Thiohalobacter thiocyanaticus: one gene and its partner. The protein of the gene in region 2 interacts with the protein of the main gene of each other region in a pairwise test. Links are inferred from orthologs where the notes say so. Each region holds a gene or a part of one and is shown on either strand. Other genes may lie near its edges.

Region 1 (10,722 bases), 1.7 Mb from region 2 along the record:
CTGGATCTCGCGCTTCGAGGTCTGGCCCTATCTGGAGACCTTCGCCCAGGACGCCGAACGCGAACTGCTGGCCGAACTGGGTTCGCGTCCCGATCTGATCATCGGCAACTACTCCGACGGCAACCTGGTCGCCACCCTGCTCTCCCAACGCCTGCACGTGACTCAGTGCAACATCGCCCACGCGCTGGAGAAGGCCAAGTACCTGTACTCCGATCTGTACTGGCATGACAACGAATCCGAATATCACTTCGCCGCTCAGTTCACCGCCGATCTGATCGCCATGAACTCGGCCGACTTCATCATCACCTCCACCTACCAGGAGATCGCCGGCGACGGCAAGAGCGTGGGCCAATACGAGAGCTACGGCAACTTCACCATGCCCGATCTGTACCGGGTGGTGAACGGCATCAACGTGTTCGATCCCAAGTTCAATATCGTGTCGCCCGGGGCCGATGTCGACACCTACTTTCCCTATCACAAAAGTGAGCGGCGAAAGCATGATCTGCAGGCGTCGTTGGAAGAGTTGATCTGCGGCGGGCCTGGAGAAAACGCCCGCGGCGAGTTCAGCGATCCCGACAAGCCTCTGATCTTCAGCATGGCGCGGCTGGATCACATCAAGAACATTACCGGCCTGGTGCAGTGGTACGCCGAATGCGCGCCGCTGCGCGAGACCGCCAACCTGCTGGTGGTGGCCGGTCACGTCGATGCGGCCAGATCCAATGACCGCGAGGAGCAGGCCCAGATCGCGCGTATGCACCAGCTGATGGACGAATACGGGCTGGACGGCCAGGTGCGCTGGCTCGGGTCACACCTGAACAAGCCCATGGCCGGCGAGTTGTACCGGGTGATCGCCGACCGGCGTGGCGTATTCGTGCAGCCGGCGCTGTTCGAGGCCTTCGGTCTGACTGTGATCGAGGCCATGAGCTCGGGCCTGCCCACCTTCGCCACCCGCTACGGTGGTCCGCTGGAGATCATCATCGACGGCGAGTCCGGCTTTCATATCGATCCCAACCACGGCGACGCCGCCGCCGAGCGGTTGCTGCAGTTCTTCCGCCGTTGCGGGAAGGATGCCGGTTACTGGGAGGGCATCTCCGAGGGCGGAATCAACCGGGTGGAGGCCTGCTACACCTGGCGGTTGTATGCCGAGCGCATGATGACCCTGTCGCGCATCTACGGCTTCTGGAAGTTCGTCACCAATCTGGAGCGTGACGAGACCCGCCGCTATCTGGAGATGTTCTACGCCCTGCAGTACCGGCCGCTGGCGCAGCGGGTGCTGCAGGGGTGAGGACGATTACGTCATTGCGAGCGCAGCGTGGCAATCTCGTAAGGCAGTATTTTTGGGTTGGAGATTGCCACGGCGCTACGCGCCTCGCAATGACGAAAGTATCAGCAATATAGAGAGGCTCAGCGTCCCTCATCCCGTTCCATGGACTAGGCCAGCTGTTGCAGAATCTGCTCCGGCTCCTGGGTCTGCTGCAGGATGCCGCGCACCCGGTTGAAGGCCTCGGCCGCGGTCTCGGGATGGGCGGCATAGGTGGTCAGGCGTTCGTATTTCCAGCCGGCCGCCTTCAGCACCCGGGTCTTGAACTGCGTACCCTCGACCCCGTTGCCGCCGATGGCAATCAGCGCGGTCTCGATCTCCTGGTGCGGCAGGCGCTCCAGGGTGATGCGGGTGAAATCCTCCGCGTTCACCTCGGTAAACTGCATCTGTGTATCCTTCTCTGTCTGGTGGTCGGACACGAACCGGCCCGTGAAACTGTGTCGTCCGCTGTGGCCGGGGCCTTGAGCCGGATCACGGGCGCGGACAAATACCCATTTCCATTCAGGGATTTACAGAATGGTATCCAGCCTTGATACACTGGCGCGGACAACAGAGGACAGGGGAAGACATGAAGCTCACCATCATCAGTGGCAGCCACCGGGAAGAGGCCCAGAGCCTGAAGGTGGCCGGATATGTTGAACGCACACTTCAGGAAAAACAGCTGTGCGAGGAGACCGCCTTGATCAGCCTCTCGGGCAATCCGCTGCCCCTGTGGGACCAGGGCATCTGGGACAAGGATCCGGCCTGGGAGGCGCACCTCAATCCCATCCGCGCCGAACTGTCCGCGAGCGATGGTTTCGTGGTGGTCTCGCCCGAGTGGCATGGCCAGGTCCCGGCCGGGCTGAAGAATTTCTTTCTCATGTGCAGCCGCTTCGAGGTCGGGCACAAGCCGGCGCTGATCGTCACCGTGTCCAGTGCCGACGGCGGCGCCTATCCGGTGGCCGAACTGCGCATGAGCAGCTACAAGAACAACCGCATCTGCTACATTCCTGAGCAGGTGATCGTGCGCAATGTGGAGAGCGTGCTCAACGACAACCCGGACGACAACAACCCGGATGCCGATCAATACTTCCGCGAACGCTTCGAGTGGAGCCTGGGCATCCTGCGCGAATACGCGCTGGCGCTGCGTCAGGTGCGCGCCAGCGGCGCAACCGACACGGACAAATTCAAGAACGGGATGTGAACATGATGCAGTGGCTGCAGCGCCTGCCCTGGGCTGTCCTGATCATCGGCACTCTCACCCTCGGTCTGGCGCCCTTCGTGCCCGAGCCGCACCTGGTCGAGAAACTGCGAATGCTGTTTCAGGGGCAGTTGAGCCGGCCGATCGATATCTTCGATCTGGTGATGCACGGCGCCTTTCCGGCGCTGCTGCTGGGCAAGGCCGCGCTGGTGGTGCGTAGGCCGGAATAAGGGCCGTGTGCCCCGTTTCCGGCGATGGACACGGTCACCGGCGGCATCGCCGGGAACGCTGTGCTTATCCCGGCCTACGTGTGGGTGTCTACCGCATCTTCGCAGCGTAGTAGGTCGGATTAGCCCGCAGGGCGTAATCCGACTCGGGCCGCGCCCCCGTCGGGTTACGCTGCGCTTACCCGACCTACGTGTCGTGATTGTCCGTATCCGCGTAGTCACTGCCCAGGTCGATGCCCAGTTCCTCGGCCACCGCCTGCCAGTAGGGCTCGGCCTCGCAGCTGCAGCAGTCGCACCAGGGCGCGATGCCATCGTGCATGCTGAGGCTGCGGCGCTTTTCCTTCCGCTCTGTCGTTTCGTCGTTCATGACCCGAGTGTAGGTCGGATCAAACGAGGTGCAAGCGAGGTTGCGCGGGTCGAGTGAAACGCAAAAGCCCAGCCGCACCCTACAATTGTTCTGCCTCGAGCTGCTCGGACAGTTCCAGCCAGCGCGTCTCCACCGTCTCCAGTTCCCGGTCGATCTCGGCCTTGTCCTGCAGGACCTGTTGCAGTTCGGGTTTGGCGTTCTCCTGGTACAGCGTGCTGTCTGCCAGGCGGTGTTCCAGTTCCTGTTGCCGGTCGGTCAGTCGTTCCAGCCGGGTTTCCAGGGATTTGAGCTCCTTGCGCAGCGGGGCGAGCTGGCGCCGCTGCTCGGCCTGGTCGCGGCGCTGCTGCTTGCGATCCGCGGGCCTGGTGCTGCCCGCCTGCGCCGGTTTTTCCTCTGCAGTACCCGCCTCGCGCTGCAGCAGCCAGCGCCGGTAGTCTTCCAGATCGCCGTCGAAGCGGGATAGCCGGCCGCTGTCGATCAGCCACAACTCGTCGGCGATGCTGCGCAGCAGGTGACGGTCGTGCGAGACCACCACCAGGCCGCCGGTGTATTCCTGCAGCGCCAGTTCCAGTGCCAGGCGCATTTCCAGATCCAGGTGATTGGTGGGTTCATCCAGTAACAGAAGGTTGGGTCGCTGATAAACGATCAAGGCCAGTGCCAGGCGTGCCTTCTCCCCGCCGGAGAAGGGGGCGACCTCAGCCAGCGCCTGGTCGCCGTGAAAGCCGAAGCCGCCGAGGAAGTCGCGCAGCTCCTGCTCCCGCGCCCGGGGATCGAGTGCCTGCAGGTGCTGCAGCGGGGAACGGTCAGGCCGCAGCTGCTCCAGCTGGTGCTGAGCGAAATAACCGACCGCCAGGTCCCTGGCCGGCAGCGCCTCCCCGGCAAGCACCGGCAGTTCACCGACCAGGCACTTGATCAGGGTGGATTTGCCGGCACCGTTCGGGCCGAGCAGGCCGATGCGTGCCTCCGGGGTGAGCGACAGTTTCACCTGTTCCAGCAGTGGCCGGCGGTCATAGCCGATGCTGCAGTCCTTCAGCTGCAGCAGCGGGTTGGGCAGCTTGCGTGGCGCCGGAAAACGGAAACGGAAGGGCGAGTCCACATGCGCCGGGGCGATCAGCTGCATGCGCTCCAGCGTTTTCAGGCGGCTCTGGGCCTGGCGTGCCTTGCTGGCCTTGGCACGGAAGCGCGCGACGAAACGCTCGATGTGGGCGACCTCGCGCTGCTGGCGTTCAAAGGCGCTCTGCTGCTGCGCCAGTTGTTCGGCATGCTGGCGCTCGAAGCTGCTGTAGTTGCCGCTGTAGAGGGTGATCGAACCCCGTTCGAAGTGAGCCACGGTATCGACGATGGCATCGAGAAAGTCGCGGTCGTGCGAGATCAGCAGCAGGGTACCGGGATAGGCGCGCAGCCAGTCCTCCAGCCACATGACCGCATCCAGATCCAGGTGGTTGGTCGGCTCGTCCAGCAGCAGCAGATCGGAGGGGCTCATCAACGCGCGGGCCAGATTCAGGCGCATGCGCCAGCCGCCGGAAAACTCGGTGACCGGCCGATCATGACTGGCATCGGCAAAGCCGAGGCCGTGCAGCAGGCGGGCGGCGCGATGGCGGGCGCGGTAGCCGTCGATGGCCTCGAACTCGGCATGCAGGGCGGGCAGCCGGTCCGGAATAGGGTCGCGTTCGGCAGCGGCGATGGCCTGGTGAAGTTCCCACCAGCGGGCGTCGCCCTGCAGGACATGCTCGATGGCGCTGGCATCGGTGGACGGCATTTCCTGCGCCACACCGGCGATCACCCAGTCGGGCGGCAGTGTGAGTTCGCCGCCGTCGGGCGGCAGCACGCCCTGGATGAGATTGAACAGACTGGTCTTGCCGCAGCCATTGGCGCCGGTGATCCCGACCTTCTGGCCGGGATGAACGCGCAGCGAGACATCCTGCAGCAGCATCCGGTCGCCGCGCTGCAGGGCGAGATTCTTCAGTTCCAGCATGGAGGCGGCATTCTACTCCAATGCAACCGCACCGGCATCGAAGTACCCCGGGATGGCCGGGTGTCGCATTACTCCCCCTGCTTGCATAGACTGTCTGCCAGCACAGCCTACGAAGGATTGCCCCACCCATGCCCATCCGCACATTCGAGACCCACACCCCTGTCATCGATGGCTCCGCCTACGTCGATCCCACCGCGCTGGTCATCGGTCAGGTGGAGATCGGGGCGGACAGTTCGCTCTGGCCCAACGTGGTGGCCCGCGGCGATATTCATCACATTAAAATAGGGGCCAGCACCAATATTCAAGATGGCTCTGTTCTTCATGTCACCCACGACAGCGAGTTCGCGCCCGGCGGGCATCCACTGGAGATCGGTCACGCCGTCACAGTGGGCCACATGGTGGTGCTGCACGGCTGTACAATCGAAGATAACTGTCTGATTGGAATGGGTTCCATGATCATGGACGGGGCGCGTGTCCAGACCGGGGCCATGCTGGGGGCAGGCAGCCTGGTTCCACCCGGCAAGGTGCTGGACGGGGGCTGGCTGTGGGTAGGCCGACCGGCCAAAGCGGTGCGGGAGCTGACCGAACAGGAAACCCTGTTTCTGGAATACTCTGCGCGGCATTATGCCCGGCTCAAGGATCGCCACCTGGCGGGCAGCGACTGACTGGCGGGGACGGGAAAAAGGCCCTACAATCAAACCGGGAAGGCGATCAATGTGATGCCTGGCCAACATCAGGCCCGCGGGCGGCAGCATGGGCCCTGCCGCAGAGCCCCGACAGGAATCTTTCTCTACCAGGGATGTCGAAGAACAACACAGGCCCTGGTTTCAGGAGAAAGCCATGATGCTATTCATCGGTAATCTGCCCCAGTCGGCCACCACGGCGCGGCTCGCCGATGCTCTGCGCCTGGGGCATGAGGATGCTCACCGCCTGCGCATTATCCGCAAGCCCGGCCGTCACGGCGGAGTGCAGCGCTATGCTGTGCTGCAGGTGCGCACCCCGGCCGCGGCCAACCGGTTGCTGGGGCGCAGCAACAAGATCAAGCTCAACGGTCAGCCGCTGGAGTTGCGCGAGTTCTGCAAGCGCATTGCCAACAACGAACGCCGCGCGCTGAACTGGCGCAGCAAGACCTGGCCGCATGCCGAGCGTCGCTGCAACGAACGTCGCTGCACCGCAGGCGAACGACAGGCCGCCTGACAGCCCCCCGGCCGCGCCGGGGTGGACAGCCATCGGTGCCGCCGCAACCGCGGCGTGTGCATGCGCGTTGCCCCGTCCTTTACGCCATCCCGATTTGACTTCATGCAGATTCATGACTAAGGTGTGCACACCGTAGACAGGTGCTGGCAAGCTGTTCAGTGTTGCCAGTGAAACGGGAAGCCGGTGAGAAACCGGCACTGCCCCCGCAACGGTAATTGGGTCAAGGCGCTTCATCCAGGCCACTGTGCGCAAGCATGGGAAGGCGAAGCGTCGAGCCGTACGGCTCTACCCATAAGTCCGGAGACCGGCCTGCCTACTACGCTGCATCCGCATGACGGAGGCGGCGGCACTCGGCGCTACGGAGGGTATCGCCAGGGGCAGGCTACCCGCCAATCGCACTGGCGTTTCGCCTTTCTCCCGATTTGTCCTCCGCGGCGCGTGTATGCGTGTACTGGCGGAGGGCCAAATGTGTAATCCCGGACGACCCCGGCATGCCGGGCGGTCGATAATTCCACTACTATGCAGCGTCCATGATGCATCGGTCCTGGCCCGACTCGGTGCGTTCTGTCTCGGCCTGACGGTGCTGTCCGTCAGCGCGGACGAGCCGTTCGAACTGGACGATATCGTGGTCACTGCGGCCTCCCCGGATACACCTGTACTGGCCACGCCGCGCAGCGTTTCGGTCATCACGGCGCGCGACCTTGACAATGCCACCACCACCGATCTGGCCGAACTGCTGTCGCGCGAGGCCAATGTCAATCTGCGCAGCTTTTTCGGCGGCAACAAGTATTCCAATATCGACATCCGCGGCATGGGCGAGACCAGTGTCAGCAATGTCATTTTCCAGGTTGACGGCTTCCGTCTGAATGCGCCCGATCTGTCGGGTGCGGATCTGTCGAGCATTCCGCTGTCGCAGATCGAGCGTATCGAAATCCTGCGCGGCGCCAACGGGGTGCGCTATGGCGACGGTGCGGTCGGCGGTGTGGTCAATATCATCACCGGCCAGCCGCAGGCCGGAGTGCAGGGTCATGCTGAATATACCCGGGGTTCATTTGACAGTGACGCGACCACGGCGGATATCAGTGTGGGCGGACGCCATGCCCGCGCACGCCTGAGCCTGGCGCATGCCGACAGCGACGGCCACCGGGTCAACAGCGCCAGCCGCGAACGCGATGCCGCGCTGCGGCTGAATCTGTATCCACTGCCGGCGCTGGAGCTTGATCTGCGCGCGAGCTACCACGACGACCGGTTCGGTTTTCCCGGGCCGGTGAGCCAGACGGCGTTCCAGACACGGGAGGGCCGCGAAGGCTCCAACTCGCCGAACGACTTCAGCGAAACCACCGATCATCGCTATCAGGCACGGCTGGGCGCCGACCTGAACCGCTACGGGCGCCTCACCCTGCACGCCAATGTGCGCGACCGGGACAACCCCTATGTGCTGGGCTACACCCCGCTACTCAGCATCGAGGATCAGCAGGGCGAGATTTCCGAACGCTCACAGCATGTCGGCCTCGAGCATACCGTCGCCGTCACAGCGGCCGGGCTGCCGCTGGACATCGCCTGGGGCGCGACCGGCTTTTTCAGCGACTATGTCCGGCGCGAGAACGGCACCGATGTACCGGACCAGAGTAAGCGCACCGCCGGAGACATTGAGGAGGCGGCCGCCCACATCATTATCGACGCCGCGCCGGCCGATGCCTGGCTGCTCAGTGCCGGCTATCGCCTCGATCGCTTCCGGGTCGAGCGGCTGGATGAAAGGCTGGTACAGCTCTATACCGGCACCTTTCCCTTTTTCATTCCGGCGGGTGCGCAGTGGCAGAACACGCTGGATGAAACCACCACCTGGCACAATAACGCCGGCGAGATCGGCCTGAGCTGGCTGCCCACCGACAGCCTTGCCGCCTATCTCAACTATGCCCGCAGCTTCCGCAATCCCAACATCGACGAACTGGCCCTGTCCGCCCCCGAGCTCGCGCCCCAGTCCGGCTGGCAGGCGGAGGCCGGCCTGCGCTATCGCCGGCGCTGGCTGGAGGCGGCGGTGTCGGTGTTTCACATTGCCATCGACGACGAGATCTATTACGGCGAGGAGCCGTCCACCGGCGCGCGGGTCAATCGCAACTACCAGGACACCACGCTGCGCACCGGCGCCGAACTGGAACTGAAATTGCGCACGCTTCCCGATCTCTATCTCTGGGGCAATCTGTCCTATACCGATGCGCGTTTCGAGGACAGCGGCAACGCCATCCCGCATGTCCCGCAGCTGCAGGCCAATGTCGGGCTGGAATGGGTGCCGGTGCCGGAGGTCTCAGTGGTGCTGAGTTCCAGCTACACCGGCTCGCGTTTCGATGGCAACGACCTGAACAATGACCTGTATGCAAAGCTCGATGCCTACCAGGTCGCCGATCTGAAGCTGAGTTGGGAGCATCGGGCGGTTCGGCTGTTTGCCGGCGCGAACAACCTGTTCGACGAGGTCTACAGCACAGTCGGTTACAGCGAGAACTACTACCCCATGCCCGAGCGGAATTTCCATGCCGGGCTGGCAGTCACCCTCAACTGAACGACAAGCAAAAAGGAGAAGGAAATGAAAAAACTGCTTCCCGTTATGTTATCCGCCTGCCTGCCCGGTGTGGCGGTTGCGGGTCCCTTCGCGCCCGCCGCCGGTCAGAGCGGCAGCACCGCCATACATATGAACGATCCGATCTTTGCCGGCTGGGCCAGCGGGTGGCAGGACTACCTGCCGGGCAGCAATGTCGATGCGCAATGGCAGACGCCGCAGAAGGCCCTGGGCAAGGCGGTGGGAGATTCCTACGACATCGTCTCGCTGGGACGAGGCGGATCGATCACCCTGACCTTCGACGCCCCCATCGTCGACGGCCCCGGCGCCGACTTTGCCGTGTTCGAGAACAGCTTCAGTGACACCTTCCTGGAATTGGCCACGGTGGAGGTGTCCTCCGACGGAATCAACTTCAGCCGGTTCAGCGGCTACTCCCTGACCGCGTCGCCGGTCGGCGGCTTCGGCGCGGTCGATCCCACCAATATCCACGGTTATGCCGGCAAGTACCGCCAGGGCTACGGCACGCCGTTCGATCTGGGCGATCTGGTGGCGGCCAGCATGCTGGATCTGAACAACATCCAGTATGTGCGGCTGGTCGACATCGTCGGAGACGGTAGCTTCATGGACGACACGCCGGCCGCTGCAGGCGGCCCGCGCCCGGTGTACGACCCCTATCCCACCGTCCAGAGCGCCGGCTTCGACCTCGATGCCATCGGCACGATCAATGCCGGCGTCGCGACCTCGCCGGTCCCGCTGCCAGCCGCGGCATGGCTGTTCCTGAGCGGAATGGCCGGGCTGGGCGTCATCGGACGCCGGCGCACACGTGCCCGGACAGAATAAGATAACACAAGAGGAGTCGATAACATGCAATTGGAACAGAAAACAGCACTCACGGCCGGAATCATGCTCCTGGCCAGCGGCGCTGCCGGCGCCGCCACCGTCAGCGGCTTCGATGACCTGGCACTGGCGCCCGAGTCCTATCACGCCGGCGTGACCGGCGCCCTGTACACGCCCAATACCACCAGCTTCACCAGCGGCCCGGCCACCTATTACAACGAGGCCACCGACTGGGGGGGTAGCACCTCCTGGCAGGGTTGGGCCTACTCCAACACCACCGACACGAGCACGCCCGGCTACCTGAATCAGTACAGCGCCTATACGGGCGGTGGGTACAATTCGTCGAATTACGGTGTCGCCTTCACCAGTACGGGCGCGGCCAGCGTGGTCAGTTTCGCCCAGCCGTCACAACTGACCGGCGCCTACTTCACCAACACCACATACGCCGCCCTGTCGATGCTCAATGGCGATCAGTTCGCCAAGCAGTTCGGGGGAGCCAGCGGCGACGACGAAGACTGGTTCAGGATGACGATCACCGGCAAGGACAGCACTGATGCGGTGACCGGCACCCTGGACATGTATCTGGCCGATTATCGCTTCAGCGACAACAGCCAGGACTACATCCTGGATGCCTGGACCTGGCAGGACTTGGGGGCACTGGGCACGGTGAGCAGTCTGGAGTTCACGCTGAGTTCCTCGGATGTGGGCGACTACGGCATGAACACGCCGGCCTATTTCGCGATGGACGATCTGCAGGTCAGCGCCGTGCCGTTGCCGCCGGCGCTGTGGCTGTTCGCCAGCGGCCTGTTGCTGCTGGGGCGTCGGGTGCGCCGGGCAGCACCACCGGCCTGACCCGGTCCCCACAGAACTCCGGGCCGGCAGGAATGCTGTGTCGCGCAGGGAGGCGCGGCCGGTTGGGAGCCCTGTTCAAATCGAAGCCGTGCCGGGGGCCGGCGCCATGTTTGCTGCCGTGTCAGAGTCCGCTGCGCAGCGCCGCGATTACCGGCGGTGTGTCCGGCCGCAGTCCCCGCCACAGATAGAACGACTCCGCCGCCTGTTCCACC
Region 2 (11,173 bases):
GGATACGTGTCACCGGCATGGATGAACTGCTGCTGGAAATCGAACCGATCGAGGAGGAGTGAGGCCATGGTCGGTACTGCAACTCTCAATCTGGCGTTGTCACGCTGAAGGAGTCCTGGTATGCCGATTACGATCGTCACCATCGCCGCACTGGTCCTGGCACTGGTGTTTTCCATGTTCCGCATTCTGCGCGAATACGAGCGCGGCGTGATCTTCATGCTCGGCCGGTTCTGGAAAGTGAAAGGGCCGGGTCTGATCATCGTCATTCCCTTCATCCAGCAGATGGTGCGGGTGGATTTGCGCATCGTGGTGATGGATGTGCCCAGCCAGGACGTCATCTCCCAGGACAACGTCTCGGTGAAGGTCAATGCGGTGCTCTACTTCCGGGTGATCGACTCTGAACGTGCCATCATCCAGGTCGAGGACTACTATTCCGCCACCAGCCAGCTGGCCCAGACCACGCTGCGCTCGGTGCTGGGCAAGCACGACCTGGACGAGATGCTGTCGGAGCGCGACAAGCTCAACAACGATATCCAGGAACTGCTGGATTCCCAGACCGATGCCTGGGGCATCAAGGTCTCGAACGTGGAGATCAAGCACGTGGACCTGGACGAGAGCATGATCCGCTCCATTGCCAAGCAGGCCGAGGCCGAGCGGGTGCGCCGGGCCAAGGTGATCCACGCCGAGGGCGAGATGCAGGCCTCGGAAAAGCTGGCCGAGGCCTACAAGGTACTGGCCAGTCAACCCGGTTCGATCCAGCTGCGCTATCTGCAGACCCTGACCGACATCGCCGGCGAGCAGAACTCGACCATCGTCTTCCCGGTGCCGATGGACCTGATCAAGCCGATGCTGGATGCCATCGGCGGCAAGTCGCAGCAGAGTTAGACCCAGGGCAGCAGCGCACCCACCTCGCGCCGGTAGCGTCGATAGGGCTCGCCGAAGTGTCCGGCGAGCTCGCGCTCCTCGAGCATTACACCCAGGGCGATATAGCCGGTCAGCCCCAGGGCCAGCGCCAGGTGGCCCGCGCTCATCTCCGGCGTGGCCCAGATTCCGATCAGGATGCCCAGCATCATGGGATGACGACTGTAGCGGTACATCCACTTGCGCACGAACGGCACCGGCCTGTACTGCCTGCCGCGCAGATGCAGCCAGGCCTGGCGCAGGCCGAACAGGTCATAGTGATCGGTAACGTAGGTCGCAGCCACCAGGTACAGCCAGCCGAAGGCGAACAGCCCCCACATGGCGGCGCGTGCCAGTGGATCGGCGACCGTCCAGATCATCCTGTCCAGCGGCTGCCACAGCCATATCACCAGCCCAGTGTCAGCGCCGCGGCCAGCACATAGGTGCTGCATGAGGCCGATGTCCCGGCAACGGACGCCCGACGGCGGTCTGTCGGGCCAGACCGGGGTATCTGTTCCGACTTCAGCCGCCGGGTTCAGCGCAAACCGGCCTCGGCGCAGCCAAGCCGGCCGCCGTCATACGTGACGCAGAACGGGATGCGCCGGCGCATGGCTCGGAAGTGAGGCTTCGACGCCGGAGGCCAGGTGGCACGCCGGGACCGCAGGAAGCCGGGGCTGAGGCTCAGACCTTGCCCTGGGCGCGGGAGAATTCGAGCATGCGCTCGATGGGGACGAGGGCCCTGCGGCGCACTGTCTCGTCGATGTGGATTTCGTGGCCGCTGCCGTTTTCCAGCACTGCGGCGAGGTTTTCCAGGCTGTTCATGGCCATCCAGGGACAGTGGGCGCAGCTGACGCAGGTGGCGCTTTCGCCGCCGGTGGGGACAGCGATCAGCTGCTTGTCCGGGGCGGCCTCGTGCATCTTGTGAAAGATACCCATGTCGGTGGCCACGATCAGCGTCTTCGCCGTGGATGCCTGCGCCGCCTTGATCAGCTGGGTGGTCGAGCCGATGGCATCGGCCATGTCCAGCACCTCGGCCGGGGATTCGGGATGGGCGATCAGTTCGGCCTCGGGATGCTCAGCCATCAGGCGCTTGAGCTCGCTGGCCTTGAATTCGTCATGCACCACGCAGAAGCCCTGCCAGTTGAGGATGTCGGCGCCGGTCTTCTGCTGCACGTAGCGGCCCAGATGACGGTCGGGCGCAAAGATGATCTTCTCGCCCCTGGCGTGCAGGTGGGCGACGATATCGACCGCGTTGGAGGAGGTCACCACCCAGTCGGCGCGGGCCTTCACCTCGGCGCTGGTGTTGGTATAGACCACCACGGTGCGGTCCGGGTGCTGGTCGCAGAAGGCGCTGAAGGCGTCGATGGGACAACTCAGGTCGAGCGAGCATTCCGCGCCCAGGTCGGGCATCAGCACCCGTTTCTCGGGATTGAGGATCTTGGCGGTCTCGCCCATGAAGCGCACACCGATCACCACCAGGGTGGTGGCGGCATGCTTGTTGCCGTAATCGGCCATGCCCAGCGAGTCGCCGACATAGCCGCCGGTGGCATCGGTCAGTATCTGCAACTGCTCATCGACATAGTAATGGGTGATGAGCACGGCGTTGTTGGCCTCGAGCAGGCCCCTGATACGATCGATAAGGGCGTCACGCTGCTCAGGAGTGAGATCCCGCGGGCGCGGTGCATGCAGGGCCTTGCCGCGGATCTCCTCGACCAGTTCTACCGGAATGTCGTTGGCACTGCCCATGGTGACTTGCTCCAACTCGCAGGAAGACGTCCGCAGCGCGGCATCGGGCATCCCCGATGCTACCTGCGCTCCCGCAATAGTAGCACCGGCTCCGAATGGTCAGAAGTTGGCCTCATGGGGTATGCCGTCGCTATCCCCTTGGGGGAGTTTCAGCAGGCAGGGACATTGCTGTCCCCGCGCCGGCGGTGGTGGCGTTGCGGGCCGGTTCAGCTTGCCAGTGCCAGTTCCGGTTCGCTCCGGTTGCGGACCGTCAGGCCGTGGAGGTCGGCAAAGCGCAGGATGTCATCGACCAGCCCCGGCTGCGAGTCGGCCAGTGCCTTGGCCACCCGCAGGCACTTGATGCCGTCGCGCATTACCGGTGCCAGGGCATCCGAATAGCGCAGCCGCCGGTCGCGGCCGAAACTGGCCAGGTTGCCGGCGAAGCGCTCGGCCCAGTTATGCGGCCGCAGGGGTGTGTTATTGTCGGTCTGTCCAATGATAAAGAGATACAGATCCTCTTGTGACATTAATTTAAGTTTCATCCTTAAAGTTATGAATTAACAATTTATTCTTTCGGATAAATGATAAGCATCCGTAATGAATAACTGACAAATATTATAATGTACTTATCTATTAACCGCAATAATCTTATTGGTGCATCAGGCAGTCTTATGGGCGCCATGACCAGGTCGGGAGGTTGTCAGTGGAAGCCTTTGCCTATGCCCGGGCACGGTTGAGTGCGCCGGAACTGCAGCGGTTCGTCCGCATCGAAACCCTGCCGCAATGGTGCGCGGGCATCGCCGAGGTGCTCGAGCACAGTGGCGAGCGTGGCGAGATCAGCTGCCTGTGGGGACGGTTCCGGGTGCATCGGGAGGTGATACGGGACGGCATCCGCTTCTCCCTGCCGGGGTGTCCCAATGCCCTGCAATGGACGCTGACGGTGGAGAACGCCGGCAGCGAAGGACGCATTACCGTGCATTGCAGCATCAACCGGGCCGAGCCGGACCCGGATTTCGCCGCATCCATCGAGGAATTCGTGCGCGACTGGCGGCAGGGCCTGGAGCAGGGCTGGGAGAGCGCCCGGCAGCGGGTTTCCCGAGTGCCGGGCGAGAGCGAGTGCATGCCCTGGTATGGTTGATGCGATTCAGCACCGCTGCTCAATCCTCCCCCATCAAGGGGGGAGGAAGGTGAGGCGTGTTCACCGGTCCTGTGTCCGGCCTGCCTGCGCCAGGGCCTGCAGGATCTCCCGGTCGGTGTCGTTCACGTACAGGGTGCGGTGCGGGAAGGGGATCTCGATGCCGCGGGCATCAAAGGCGTATTTCAGCCGGCGGCGGAACTCCCGGCCCACTGCCCACTGCTGGATGGGCCGGGTCTTGAGCCGGCCCTTGATGACCACTGCCGAGTCGGCAAAGTTGTCCAGTCCGAACACCTCGATGGGTTCGACAATGAGGGCGCCGAAGTGCTCGTCCGCGGCCAATTCCTCGCCGACCTCCCGGATGATCCCGATGACGGTATCCACGTCCTCCTTGTAGGCCACGCCGATGTCGAACACATAGCCGGACCACTCGCGGGTCATATTGGACAGTGTGGTGATGGTGCCGTTGGGAAAGACGTGCACGGTACCGGAGAGATCGCGCAGCACCAGGGTGCGGAAATTGATGGCCTCGACCAGGCCGCCGGTGCCGTTGATGATGGCCACGTCACCCAGCCGCACCTGATTCTCCAGGATGATGAAAAAGCCGGCGATGACGTCGCGCACCAGGTTCTGGGCGCCGAAGCCCACGGCCAGGCCGACGATGCCGGCACTGGCGAGAATAGGGGCGATGTCCACGCCGAGCTCGCGCAGGATGATCAGCAGGGCAACGACCCAGATCACGATGCGGATGCCCTGGCGCAGCAGCCGGATCAGGGTCTCGGCCCGCTTGCTTGCCTCGGTCAGGCTCTCATCGGCACCCTGGCCACGCCGGACCAGCCGCTGTTCCAGCCGGCGCAGGCCGAGTCGGGCCAGCAGCATCAGCCCCCACATCAGGACCAGGATGAGGAGGATTCGCAGACTGGTGAGGATCAGGACTTCCCAGTCGAATTCCTCCAGCAGCAGGTTGATCAGATCCATCAGTCACGCCTTTGTCTGTATCCGGGAATCCTGATCAAGAGTAGGGAATGACGTATGAGGGGACAACCCGGTGGGCGGGAAGCGGCCGCGGGTTTATGACGATTTCCGTCAAAAACAAGTCACCATGGCATGAAACCGTACTTGTTCCACGTGCGCGTGGATCCTGATCGCGGCTGCGGGGAGTGGATTCCGCTCGATTGATGTCTCAAACTTGAGTCTGAAGCGGATTGGCGCAGGAATTGCCTTCTTTTTTCGTAAAACACGGCCAGATCCATTCCATGGAAGACAGAGTCAAACTCAAGAGTATGCAGCGGCTGTGGGCGGACTCCCAGTTGAGCGGCCACAACGGCGCCTATCTGGATGCGCTCTATGACCGTTACCTGGAGGATCCGGCCCAGGTCGAGGAGCACTGGCGTACCTTCTTCGATACCCTGCCTGCCGTCGATGCCCGCCAGCGCGAGGCCTCGCACACCCCGGTGCGGGAACAGTTCCGTTCACTCGCACGCCGGCCTTCCAGCCGCGGCGCGCCGGCTGCCGCGGCTTCCCACGAGGAAAAACAGATCCGGGTGCTGCAGCTGATCAATGCCCATCGCTTCCGCGCCCATCAGATCGCTGACATCGACCCGCTGGGCCTGCGCGAACGGCCGCACATCCCCGAGCTCGAACCCGCCCATCACGGACTGACCGAGGCCGACCTGGACCGGATCTTCGATACCGGCTCTCTGGCCGGGGTGGAGCGGGCCAGCCTGCGCGAGATACTGGAGTTGCTCGAGTGTACCTATGCCGGTCATATCGGCGCCGAGTACATGCATATCACCGAGACCGGCGAGAAGCGCTGGCTGCAGCAGCGGCTGGAATCCTGCGCCGGGCCGCCGCGCTTCTCCGACGAGACCCGCCAGCGCATCCTCGACCGGCTGACTGCCGCCGAGGGGCTGGAGCGCTACCTGCACAATCGTTATGTGGGCCAGAAGCGCTTCTCGCTGGAGGGCGGCGACAGCCTGATCCCCATCCTGGACGAATTGATCCAGCGCGGCGGCGTCCACGGGGTGAAGGAACTCGTCATCGGCATGGCGCACCGCGGCCGGCTCAACGTGCTGGTCAACATCATGGGCAAGACCCCGGCCGAACTGTTCCAGGAATTCGAGGGCAGGGCCGGGCACGAGGGCAGTGGGTCGGGCGACGTGAAGTACCACCTCGGCTTTTCCTCGGACATCCAGACCCGGGGCGGGCCGGTGCATATCAACCTGGCCTTCAATCCCTCGCATCTGGAGATCGTCGATCCGGTGGTCGAGGGCTCGGTGCGGGCACGCCAGGACCGGCGTCGGGATACGGAGGGCACCAGCGTGGTGCCGGTACTGATCCACGGCGACGCCGCCTTTGCCGGGCAGGGCGTGGTGATGGAAACCTTCAACATGTCGCAGTCGCGCGGCTATTCCACCAAGGGCACGGTGCACCTGGTGGTCAACAACCAGATCGGCTTCACCACCTCATACCAGCGCGATGCCCGCTCGACCCAGTACTGCACCGACATTGCCAAAATGGTCAATGCGCCCATCCTTCACGTCAACGGCGACGATCCCGAGGCAGTGCTGTTCGTGACCCGGATCGCGCTGGACTATCGCATGACCTACCACAAGGATGTGGTCATCGACCTGGTCTGCTACCGCCGCCACGGCCACAGCGAGGCCGACGAACCCACCGCCACCCAGCCCCTGATGTACCAGTCGATCAAGCACAAGCCCTCGGCACGCAGCCTGTATGCCCAGACCCTGATCGACGCAGGCCTGATCGAGCCGGATGCTCCCGAACAGATGCTGCAGGCGTATCGGGACGCGCTCGATGCCGGGCGCAGTGTGGTGAAGGAGCTCATTCCCGCCGAGCAGTCGCCGTATCCGCATGCGGTCGACTGGAAGCCCTACATCGGTCAGTCCTGTACCACAGAAGTGAACACGGCCATCGACGCTGCCCGCCTGAAGCAGCTCTGGCAGGGTCTGTCGCGTCTGCCCGAGGGATTCGAGATCCATTCCAACGTGGGCAAGATCATGGAGAACCGGCGCAAGATGACCGCCGGCGCCCTGTCCATCGACTGGGGCTATGCCGAGACCATGGCCTACGCCTCGCTGCTGACCGAGGGTTATCCGGTGCGTCTGTCGGGGCAGGACAGCGGACGCGGCACCTTCTTCCATCGGCATGCCGTGATCAGCAACCAGGTCGACGGCACGCCCTATGTGCCGTTGCGCAATATCAGCGCGGACCAGGCCAATTTCCTGGTCATCAACTCGCTGCTCTCGGAGGAGGCCGTGCTGGCGTTTGAATACGGCTATGCCACCACTGATCCCGGCACCCTGGTGATCTGGGAGGCCCAGTTCGGCGATTTCGCCAACAACGCGCAGGTGGTGATCGATCAGTTCATCAGTGCCGGCGAGCAGAAATGGAACCGGCTGTGCGGGCTGGTGATGCTCCTGCCGCACGGCTACGAAGGGCAGGGCCCGGAGCATTCCTCGGCCCGCCTGGAGCGCTACCTGCAACTGTGCGCGGAGCAGAACATCCAGGTCTGCGTGCCGACCACGCCGGCGCAGATCTTTCACCTTCTGCGCCAGCAGATGCTCAACACCTGCCGCAAGCCGCTGGTGGTCATGACGCCGAAGAGCCTGCTGCGTCACCGCCTTGCGGTCAGCCGGCTGGAGGATATGACCGAGGGCGGATTCCACGCCGTCATTCCGGAGGTCGACGAGCTCGACCCCGCAGCGGTCAACCGGGTGATCCTGTGCAGCGGCAAGGTTTACTACGACCTGCTGGAGAAGCGCCGCGAGGTGGAACTGAACGATGTCGCCATCATCCGCCTGGAGCGGCTCTATCCCTTCCCGGAAGGCATTCTGCGCCGGACCCTGGAGCAGTATCCCAACGTGGAAACCTACATCTGGTGCCAGGAGGAGCCCAAGAACCAGGGCGCCTGGTATTCCACCCAGCATCATCTGTATGCCTCCCTGCCCTGTGACGCGCCGCTGGAATATGCCGGCCGGCCTTTTTCCGCTGCCCCTGCGGTCGGCTACAACTGGCTGCATGTGCAGCAGCAGCACCGGCTGGTGGCCGAGGCGCTGGGGCTGGAGAGTACAGGTACAGGCCAGTGAACAGTCAATAACAGGAACACGCCCATGTCAGTCGAAATCAAGGTTCCCAGCTTCCCCGAATCGGTCGCCGACGGCACTGTGCTGCGCTGGAACAAGCGGCCCGGCGAAGCGGTCGCGCGTGACGAGACCCTGGTGGAGATCGAGACCGACAAGGTTGTCTTCGAGGTTCCCGCGCCGGCCGCCGGCGTGCTCGAGGGTATCGAGCAGGGCGAGGGTGAAGTGGTGACCTCCGGCCAGGTCATCGGCCGCCTGCGCGAGGGTGGAACGGCGGAGGCCACCGCCGCCGCTTCACCAGCAGCCGGCGGAACGGAGGCGGACAGCGAGAACCGCGGCGCGAATCCGCCGGTCTCACCCTCGGCGCGACGGCTGCTGGAACAACACGGCATTGAAGCCTCGCAGGTGACCGGCACGGGTAAGGACGGACGCATCCTCAAGGAGGATGTGGAACAGCACCTCGAACACGGCAGTGAGGTGACGACGGCCGATCAGGCCCGGCAGGAGGCTGCGCAGACCCGTCCGCAGAAGGCCCCCGCACCGCCGCCGCCGGAACCGGCGGCAGCCGCCGCTGCCGGGGCCGGAGGACGCGAGGAGAAGCGCGTGCCCATGACCCGCCTGCGCGCACGGGTGGCGGAGCGCCTGCTTGAGGCGCAGCACAATGCCGCCATCCTGACGACGTTCAACGAGGTCGACATGCAGCCGGTCATGCAGCTGCGCCAGCGCTATCGCGAGGCCTTCGAGACGCGTCACGGCGTGAAACTCGGGTTCATGTCCTTTTTCGTCAAAGCGGCCGTGGAGGCGCTGCGTCGGTTCCCGGAGGTCAATGCCTCCATCGACGGCAATGATGTTGTCTACCACGGTTATTTCGACATCGGCATCGCGGTCAGTTCGCCACGCGGCCTGGTGGTGCCAATCCTGCGCGATGCCGACGCGCTCGGCCTGGCCGAGATCGAAGGCCGCATCCTGGACTTTGCCCAACGGGCGCAGCAAGGGCGGCTGGAACTGGATGAGATCACGGGCGGCACCTTCACCATCACCAACGGCGGCGTGTTCGGCTCCATGCTGTCCACCCCCATCATCAATCCGCCCCAGAGCGGCATTCTCGGCATGCACAGGATCCAGGAGCGGCCGATGGCCGAGAACGGCGAAGTGGTCATCCGCCCGATGATGTACCTGGCACTGAGCTACGATCATCGCCTGATCGACGGCCGCGAGGCGGTGCAGTTTCTGGTCACCATCAAGGATATGATCGAGGATCCGGCACGCCTGCTGCTGGATGTCTGACGGGATACCTGACGGCATGTCAGGGGGGAAGAGCGCATGACGGACAAATACGATGTGGTGGTGATCGGTGCCGGACCGGCCGGCTATGTGGCCGCGATCCGCTGTGCCCAGCTGGGGCTTGCCACGGCCTGCGTGGATGAGTGGGTCACCCCGCAGGGCAGGCCGGCCCTGGGCGGAACCTGTCTGAATGTCGGCTGCATTCCCTCCAAGGCCCTGTTGGAATCCTCCGAACTCTATGTCCGGGCGCAGCAGGAACTGTCCACGCACGGGGTACTGTGTCAGGGCGTGAAGCTCGATCTGGCGGCCATGATGGCACGCAAGGACAAGGTGGTGCAGGAACTGACCCAGGGCATCGAGCAGTTGTTCAAGTCCAATGCCGTCACCTGGCTGGCGGGCCGGGGCCGGCTGGTGTCGGGCACACAGGTCGAGGTTACCCCGGCCGGCGGTAAACCACAGACGCTGGAGGCCGGCCATGTCATTCTTGCGCCCGGCTCCGCACCGGTGGAAATCGACCACATCCCGCTGACCGATGACCTGATCGTCGACTCCGCCGGGGCGCTGGCCTTCGACAGCGTGCCCAGGCGACTGGGCGTGATCGGTGCCGGCGTGATCGGGCTGGAACTGGGCAGCGTCTGGCAGCGCCTGGGCAGCGAAGTGATCCTGCTCGAGGCCCAGGAACAGTTTCTGTCCATGACCGATGCGCAGCTCGGCAGGGAGGCGCTGCGCCAGTTCCGCAAGCAGGGACTGGATATCCGCCTGGGGGCGCGTGTCACCGAGTGCGAGATCAAACGCAGCAAGGTGCATATCGAATACGAGGACGCGAAGGGCAGGGAGCAGGAACAGGTCGATCGGCTGATCGTGGCGGTCGGGCGGCGTCCCAATACCCAGGGCCTGGCCAGTGATGAGAGCCAACTGCTGCTGGACGAGTGGGGGTTCATCCATGTCAATGAGCAATGCCGCACCAACCTGCCCACGGTCTATGCCATCGGTGATGCCGTGCGCGGCCCGATGCTGGCACACAAGGGCTCGGAAGAAGGTGTGATGGTGGCCGAACTGATCGCCGGGCATCATGCTTCCCTGAACTACGATGCCATCCCCTCGGTCATCTATACCCAGCCCGAGATCGCCTGGGCGGGCAAGACCGAACAGGCCCTGAAGACAGAGGGGGTTGAGTACCGCAGCGGTGTCTTTCCCTTCGCCGCCAGCGGCCGTGCCCGCGCCGCCGGTCAGACCGATGGCTTCATCAAGTTGCTGGCCGATGCCGATACCGACCGCCTGCTGGGGGCGCACATGATCGGACCGCATGCCTCGGAGTTGATCGCCCAGGCCGTGCTGGCCCTGGAGATGCAGGCCAGCGCGGAAGACGTCATGCTCACTGTGTTTGCCCATCCGACCCTGTCGGAGTCCTTCCACGAGGCCGCCCTGGCCGTGCATGACCGCGCCATTCATGTCGCCCGGCCGCGGCGAGGGAAATAACAGCGTGTAGGATGGGTGGAGGCGCTTGCGCCGCAACCCATCTGCAGGTGGGAAACGATGGGTTGCGCTGCGCTCCACCCATCCTACTCGCTGGTATCACAGCAGCAGGATAGTCATCCCCCCCGCCAGCCCGACCGCCAGCATCGGCGGCAGCACATACTTCGCCAGTACGGCACCGCCGATCACCGCAGCCAGGATGCCCTTGAACAGGGTGTTGACGATTGCAGCCAGCGTCATGGCGCCTACCGCCGCCTGTGAATTGGCCTCTATGCCGGGCATGCGGGCAATGGTCAGGGTGATGGCGTCCACATCGGCCACTCCGCTGATACCGGCGGCGATGTACAACCCGCGCTGACCCAGCCAGGCATGCAGGGCCTCGGTGGCCAGCATGACCAGTGCCAGCAGCAGGGCGAACTTCAATGCCGGAAGGAGTTGGAAGGGATTGCTCAGCGGGGCCTCGATCGGATTGTCCCGCTTCCTCGCCGCCAGCCGCCACAGCCAGAACACGCCGACCAGGGCCACGGCCAGCATGGCCAGCAGCGGCGCC

The links.
Region 1: the proteins of CFK21_RS09175 (region 2) and CFK21_RS01270 interact in binary tests that used the Escherichia coli proteins (3 or more experiments, as listed by UniProt). The link is inferred for Thiohalobacter thiocyanaticus from one-to-one orthologs.

Annotation. Positions count from the first base shown.
Region 1 is NZ_AP018052.1:271,511-282,232, forward strand. What follows is about bases 2,623-5,616. They hold CFK21_RS01270 (ATP-binding cassette domain-containing protein), read right to left. Parts: upstream 5,071-5,616; coding sequence 3,175-5,070; downstream 2,623-3,174. Other genes in these bases: CFK21_RS01260 (RND transporter), read left to right, coding at 2,623-2,731; CFK21_RS15445 (hypothetical protein), read right to left, coding at 2,916-3,095; CFK21_RS01275 (gamma carbonic anhydrase family protein), read left to right, coding at 5,199-5,616. Outside these bases: CFK21_RS01245 (sucrose synthase), read left to right, coding at 1-1,285; CFK21_RS01250 (hypothetical protein), read right to left, coding at 1,432-1,707; CFK21_RS01255 (NADPH-dependent FMN reductase), read left to right, coding at 1,890-2,504; more of CFK21_RS01260, read left to right, coding at 2,507-2,622; more of CFK21_RS01275, read left to right, coding at 5,617-5,735; CFK21_RS01280 (RNA recognition motif domain-containing protein), read left to right, coding at 5,911-6,267; CFK21_RS01285 (TonB-dependent receptor), read left to right, coding at 6,848-8,824; CFK21_RS01290 (VPLPA-CTERM sorting domain-containing protein), read left to right, coding at 8,849-9,661; CFK21_RS01295 (DUF4465 domain-containing protein), read left to right, coding at 9,686-10,510; aroE (shikimate dehydrogenase), read right to left, coding at 10,632-10,722. UniProt on the Escherichia coli protein: Genetic data indicate it may be involved in ribosome assembly or function.
Region 2 is NZ_AP018052.1:1,984,151-1,995,323, reverse strand. The notes cover bases 4,625-8,069. They hold CFK21_RS09175 (2-oxoglutarate dehydrogenase E1 component), read left to right. Parts: upstream 4,625-5,016; coding sequence 5,017-7,869; downstream 7,870-8,069. Other genes in these bases: odhB (2-oxoglutarate dehydrogenase complex dihydrolipoyllysine-residue succinyltransferase), read left to right, coding at 7,894-8,069; CFK21_RS09180 (mechanosensitive ion channel family protein), read right to left, coding at 4,625-4,738. Outside these bases: CFK21_RS09210 (NfeD family protein), read left to right, coding at 1-62; CFK21_RS09205 (slipin family protein), read left to right, coding at 121-885; CFK21_RS09200 (methyltransferase family protein), read right to left, coding at 882-1,310; quinolinate synthase NadA, read right to left, coding at 1,582-2,697; CFK21_RS09190 (DUF3579 domain-containing protein), read right to left, coding at 2,853-3,152; CFK21_RS09185 (hypothetical protein), read left to right, coding at 3,329-3,763; more of CFK21_RS09180, read right to left, coding at 3,824-4,624; more of odhB, read left to right, coding at 8,070-9,150; lpdA (dihydrolipoyl dehydrogenase), read left to right, coding at 9,187-10,626; CFK21_RS09160 (MgtC/SapB family protein), read right to left, coding at 10,723-11,173. UniProt on the Escherichia coli protein: E1 component of the 2-oxoglutarate dehydrogenase (OGDH) complex which catalyzes the decarboxylation of 2-oxoglutarate, the first step in the conversion of 2-oxoglutarate to succinyl-CoA and CO(2).